DNA from 2 places in the Exiguobacterium sp. s95 genome. Region 1 is predicted to be linked to the other one. Evidence: a T-box and tRNA genes for the amino acid it is inferred to sense, from the RefSeq annotation. Region 1 holds a T-box; the other holds one or more tRNA genes.
The links. The T-box of region 1 lies ahead of ileS (isoleucine--tRNA ligase). A T-box ahead of a tRNA ligase gene usually reads a tRNA of that ligase, here a tRNA-Ile.
Positions count from the first base shown of each region.

Region 2: it encodes a tRNA-Ile, which carries the amino acid that the T-box ahead of ileS (isoleucine--tRNA ligase) is inferred to sense. The anticodon was not compared.

Region 1 is NZ_JACSMM010000001.1:814,406-817,832, reverse strand. Features, by position in the region: gene KNP99_RS04450 (YggT family protein) at 1-149, shown strand, start outside; gene KNP99_RS04445 (YlmH family RNA-binding protein) at 149-922, shown strand; gene KNP99_RS04440 (DivIVA domain-containing protein) at 946-1,467, shown strand; T-box leader at 1,468-1,694, shown strand; gene ileS (isoleucine--tRNA ligase) at 1,753-3,427, shown strand, end outside.
Region 2 is NZ_JACSMM010000003.1:183,109-186,535, forward strand. Features, by position in the region: gene KNP99_RS08140 (Na/Pi cotransporter family protein) at 1-1,578, shown strand, start outside; tRNA gene KNP99_RS08145 (tRNA-Met) at 1,700-1,773, shown strand; tRNA gene KNP99_RS08150 (tRNA-Ile) at 1,786-1,859, shown strand; gene KNP99_RS08155 (alpha-amylase) at 1,975-3,427, shown strand, end outside.

The sequences.
Region 1 (3,427 bases):
GACAAGTATTAGCGATGTTAGTCGAACCGTTCCTCGCGCCTTTCCGACGGATCATCCCGCCCATCGGAGGTATGCTTGACATCTCACCAATCGTTGCCTTTTTAGTGTTGAACTTAGCACAGTCAGGCATTCGAGCAATCTTCTTCTAATGAGCGTCTATGATCACTATCGCGGACATGAGCGGGAGTTCGTCGATCTTGTCTTAAACTGGATCGATCATGTCGAAGCGACCTATACGTTTAAACTGACAGATTTTCTTGACCCACGCGAACAGCAAATCACACGTGAACTCGTCGGAACGAAATGTGCCCTCTTTTTTGAGGGCGGTTTCGAAGGGGCAGAGCGACAGCGGGCACTAATTGCGCCTGATTACTACGAACTTGATGCGAGCGACTTTGATATTGCCATCTATCGTATTCATTATCCTACAAAATTCGTTGAACTATCGCATCGACAAGTAACAGGTACGCTCTTAAACGTCGGTCTGAAACGCGGCAAGTTCGGTGACGTCGTCATTCAAGATCAAGTCGTTCAGTTCGCAGTCGCAGAAGACGTTGCTTCTTATATCGAAGTCAACGTCGAGCGGGCAGGGAAAACGAAAATTCGTTTATCTCGCGTCGAACTAGAAGACCAATTGAAGATCAAAGAACAGGAATGGCAAGAAGAACTTGGATTCGTCAGTTCGCTCCGCTTTGATACTGTCGTCAGCGAAGTGCTTGGTTTTTCGAGACAAAAAGCACAGAGTTTGATTAAACAAGGGGAAAGTAAAGTGAATTATAAAATCGTCGAAGATCCAAGCTTCATGCTTGAAGAAGGCGATTTGCTTTCGCTCCGTGGAACAGGCCGCGTCAAATTGACGGCTATTTTAGGGTCGACGAAACGCGACCGGATTAAATTACAGTACGGATTATTAAAAGGTTAAAAAATGCTGAGGAGGATTTCATCATGCCATTGACGCCACTTGATATTCATAATAAGGAATTTACACGTAAGTTTCGCGGCTATGACGAGGATGAGGTCAACGAATTTCTTGATCAAGTCATCAAGGATTTTGAAATGTTGTTGCGGGAAAACCGTCAACAGCAAGAAGTGATTCAAAACATGCAATCGCGTGTCGATTACTTCAGTTCGATGGAAGAGACGTTAAACAAGTCAATCATCGTTGCCCAAGAAGCAGGAGAAGAAGTCAAGGCCAATGCGACGAAAGAAGCAAGCTTGATTTTAAAACAAGCCGAGCGTGAAGCGGAACAACTGCAAGATTCCGCACAGCGTCGAGCGCAACGGACAGACTTTGAAGTCGAACAGATGCGTAAGAAAATCGAATTGTACCGTAATCGTTTTAAAGTCTTGATCGATGCGCAGATGGAGTTATTGGCAAGCCATGATTGGGACGCGTTTGATAGTTCGACCCGTGGTGCGCTTGACGAGATTCCGGCAGTTGCGTATAATGACGACGATGTCATATAACTTAAATCAATGACAAGGACACGTCTTAATCAGACTGCTGCAAGCGAATCGGGGACTGGTGTGAGCCCGAACAGTAAGTGAGAATGGATATCCCCTTCGAGTGTGAGACTGAACCATTAAGTAAGTCGCACCGATTCGCCCCCGTTATCGGGCTCTTAAGTGGTAGTTCGTACGGTTGAACTACTAGTAGGGTGGTACCGCGAGTTCAAGCCAAGCTCGTCCCTATACCAGGGATGTGTTTGGCTTTTTTTGTATGTTAAATTAAAAGAAGTGAGGGAATGCCAGATGGAGTACAAAGATACATTACTGATGATGAAAACTGAATTTCTAATGCGAGGTAACTTGCCGAAACGTGAGCCGGACATGCAGGCACGTTGGAACGAGATGAACTTATATCAAGCAGTTCAAGAAAAAAATGCTGGGAAACCAACCTTCATCCTTCATGATGGACCACCATACGCAAACGGTGATATTCACATGGGGCACGGATTAAACAAAGTCTTAAAAGATATCGTCGTCCGTTACAAATCGATGAATGGTTTCCGTTCACCGTACGTACCGGGTTGGGATACACACGGTTTACCGATTGAAACAGCGCTCCAAAAATCAGGTGTCGATCGGAAGACGATGTCGGTCGCTGAGTTCCGTGAGTTGTGTGCGAAATATGCGCTCGAACAAGTCGATCATCAGCGTGAACAGTTTAAGCGTTTAGGTGTTCTCGGTGATTATGATAATCCATACATCACGCTCCAACCGGAATTTGAAGCGGCGCAAATTCGCCTCTTCGGTGACATGGCGAACAAAGGCTATATCTATAAAGGAAAAAAACCAGTCTACTGGTCACCTTCTTCTGAGTCGGCACTGGCAGAAGCCGAAATCGAATACCATGATAAACGTTCTGCTGCCATCTATGTTGCGTTCCCTGTCTTAGAAGGAAATAACATCTTAGAGCCAACCGATCACTTCGTCATCTGGACGACGACGCCGTGGACGATTCCTGCAAACCTCGGAATCTCTGTCAGTGCGGAACTCACGTATGCCCGGATCGAGTACGAAGGAAAAGGTTATATCGTCGCAGAGGCGCTTGTTCCTGAAGTCATCGAGGCACTCGGATGGGAAGACGCGACAGTCGGTCGTGTCTTCAATGGAGCAGATTTCGAATACATGAAAGCCAAACACCCGCTCTATGACCGTGAATCACTCGTCATGCTCGGTGATCATGTTACGGCGGAAGCAACCGGCGTCGTGCATACGGCACCTGGACACGGGGAAGATGACTATCGCATCGGACAAGCATACGGACTCGATGTCCTCTGCCCGGTCGATGATAAAGGGGTCATGACGGCGGAAGCACCAGGATTCGAAGGCATGTTCTATGAAGATGCGAATAAAGAAGTCGGTCTTGCGTTAGAAAAAGCGGGCGCATTGTTGAAACTATCGTTCATCAAACACTCGTATCCGCACGACTGGCGGACGAAAAAACCGGTCATCTTCCGGGCAACACCACAATGGTTCGCGTCGATTAAAGACTTCCGTGCGGAAATCCTTGACGAAATCAAAGATGTGCAGTGGGTACCGGCATGGGGAGAAACACGTCTTCACAACATGTTTAAAGATCGTGGCGACTGGGTCATCTCGCGTCAACGTGCATGGGGCGTGCCCCTTCCAATCTTCTATGCAGAAGACGGAACAGAAATCGTTACACCGGAAACAATCGACCATATCGCGAACTTGTTCGCAGAGCACGGTTCGAACGTCTGGTATGAACGCGAAGCAATCGACTTATTGCCGGAAGGCTTTACGCACCCGGCAAGTCCGAATGGTCAGTTCAAAAAAGAAACAGACATCATGGATGTCTGGTTCGATTCCGGCTCGTCACATGCCGGTGTGCTGGCGACGCGTCCAGAACTAGAGCGTCCGGCTGATCTTTACCTCGAAGGTTCAGACCAATACCGTGGCT
Region 2 (3,427 bases), on a different contig from region 1:
GGTATTAAGTATATGGGAGATGGGCTCCAAAAAACAGCAGGGGACCGACTTCGTTACATTTTAGACAAATACACATCGAACCCATTACTCGGAATTCTTGCCGGTATTGTCGTCACGGTCTTGATTCAATCATCGTCAGGTACGACCGTTATCGTCGTTGGACTCGTCAGCGCGGGTCTGATGAATTTACGTCAAGCAATCGGTGTCGTCATGGGGGCGAATATCGGAACGACGATCACGGCCTTCATCATCGGCTTTAACGTCAAGGAAGCAGCCCTTCCTGCAATCGCGCTTGGTGCGTTTCTCATCTTCTTCTTCAATAAAGAACGGATTCAATACATCGGACAAATCTTCTTCGGTTTCGGTGCCTTGTTCTATGGTTTGACATTGATGGGTGACGGCATGAAACCACTTCAATCAAGTGAGTGGTTCCGTGAACTGACGATTTCGATGTCAGATAATCCGTTACTCGGTGTGTTCGTCGGGACGGTCTTTACGTTCCTTGTCCAGTCGTCCTCTGCGACGATTGGTATTTTGCAGGAGCTATACTCTGGTGGCATGATTGATATCAAAGCAGCCCTCCCGATTTTATTCGGGGATAATATCGGAACAACGATCACGGCAGTACTCGCAGCACTCGGTGCATCGATTGCCGCAAAACGGACAGCAGCAGCACACGTCATCTTCAATATCGTCGGTACGATTATTTTCTTAGTCGCCTTACCTTTGTTCTCGACGTTCATCGCTTGGATCACAGGTGTACTCAATCTTGAACCGAAAATGCAAATTGCCTTTGCACATGGTACGTTCAATGTCGTCAACACATTGATTCAATGTTGGTTCATCGCACAAATCGCATGGCTTGTTAAAAAGGTCGTTCCGGGAACAGACACGACAGTCGATTCAAAACCACGTCATTTGGATCAAAACATCTTGAATCAATCGTCTTCACTTGCGCTTAACCAAGCAAAAATGGAAGTCTTACGGATGGGTGAGTTCTCGAAAGAAGCACTCGGTAAAGCACATCGCTACACGCAATCCCATGATAAAAAAGATGTTTCTGACGCTGGTCAGATTGAATATGCAATCAACCATTTGAACACGGAAGTCACGAACTACCTTGTCAAAGTGGCGGCGAACGATCTTTCTGAACGTGAATCGAATGACCATTCGCTCTTAATGCATGCGGTCAATGACTTCGAACGGATTGGTGATCATGTCGAAAACGTAATCGAACTCGTTGACTTCCAAATCGTCAACCGGATTGAATTTACGCCAAAAGCGAAAAAAGAGTTGGATGAAATGTACGTTCTAACACAAAAAATCGTCGATACGGCAATCAAAGCAGTTGAACGTGATGATGTTTCGTTAGCACGCCAAGTCCTTGAATTAGAAGGGAAACTCGATTCACTCGAGCGTTCATTCCGTAAACACCACGTCTTACGCGTCAATGCCGGGGAGTGTACAGGTCAAGCGGGTATGATTTTTGTTGATCTGTTATCGAACCTCGAACGGATTGGCGATCACGCCGTCAATATTACAGATTTAGTACTCGAACAACGTTCGGGAACGGCTTGAATGAAATGAATATAAGCGGGAGGGACTTCTGTAAAGAAGTCTCTCTTTATTTTTGTGAAATAATTTATTGACATTTTAGATGCTTTCCATTAATCTAATTGTAGTTGTTTTAATTCATTATGGCGGTGTAGCTCAGCTGGCTAGAGCGTACGGTTCATACCCGTGAGGTCGTGGGTTCGACTCCCTCCGCCGCTACTATTTACTTTAGGACCCTTAGCTCAGCTGGTTAGAGCTGACGGCTCATAACCGTCCGGTCGCAGGTTCGAGTCCTGCAGGGTCCATTTAAGAAACGCACACTCCTGTTTAGGGGTGTGCGTTTATTTTTGTTCGCTTGGGGAATATTAAAGATATTGTAATAATATTCATACTATAGTAATTGAGGGAGAGCGAAGAGAGATGGAACGTAACCATACAATGATGCAGTTTTTCGAGTGGCATGTAGAAAATGATGGGAAGCATTGGCAACGTTTAAAAGAGAGAGCGCCGGAGCTTCGTGCTGCAGGCATCACATCTGTTTGGATTCCACCAGCTTCTAAGGGGCAATCAGATGAAGACACAGGGTATGGGATATACGATGTTTATGATTTAGGTGAGTTCGATCAAAAAGGAACGGTTCGGACGAAATACGGGACGAAAGACGAACTACTTGAAGCAATTCAAGTGGCACATGAAAATGATATCGCTGTTTATGCCGATGTCGTCATGAACCATAAGGCGGCAGCAGATGAACTGGAGACGATTAATGTCGTCGAAGTTAACCCAGAAGATCGGTCGAAAGAAATTTCAGAAGAATTCGAAATCGATGCATGGACAAAATTTACTTTCCCAGGACGTGACGGGAAGTATTCTGATTTTGTTTGGAATCATGAATTCTTTAACGGAACGGATTTTGATGCGCGAGAAGAAAGAACCGGCGTCTTCAAAATTTCCGGAAAAAATAAAGACTGGAACAACCAAGTCGATAGCGAATTCGGGAACTATGATTACTTGATGTTTGCGAACATCGATTACAATCATCCTGAAGTCCGCAAGGAAATGATCGACTGGGGGCATTGGTTCAAGGATACACTCGATTGCCAAGGATTCCGACTCGATGCAATCAAGCATATCAATTACGAATTCGTCAATGAATTCGCGAAATCAATGATGGGTGAAAATCCAGAAGATTTTTATATGGTCGGTGAATTTTGGAAATCTGACTTAGATGATTGTCGTCACTTCTTAGATAGCGTCGACTATACAATTGATTTATTCGATGTTCCGCTTCATTATAAGTTCCACGAAGCATCAGAACAGGGGAAAAAATTTGATTTGACGATGCTCTTCGCAGATACACTTGTTGAGTCGCACCCGACGAATGCTGTTACATTCGTTGACAACCATGATTCGCAACCAGGCGAATCGCTTGAGTCGTGGGTCGATGATTGGTTTAAACAACATGCTTACGCATCCGTTCTCCTTCGTAAAGACGGTTATCCGTGTGTCTTTTACGGCGATTATTACGGTGTACAAGGACCACATCCAGTCGAAGGTAAAAAAGAGATGATCGATGCATTGCTGTACGCCCGCTACCATAAAGCATACGGGAAACAAGAAGATTATCTCGATGATCCACACTGTGTCGGTTGGGTCCGTCACGGAGTCGAAGAGTTCCCGAACTCGGGTTGTGCCGTACTATTGTCAAATGCAGACATGTGTGAAAAACGGATGTTCGTCGGAGAAGATCGTGCTGGTGAAGAATGGTTCGATTACACAAATCACCAAGATGAGCCTGTCGTCATCGATGAAGAAGGATTTGGTGTTTTCCCTGTTCCGGGTGGTGGTGTCTCTGTATTCGCACCACGCGATG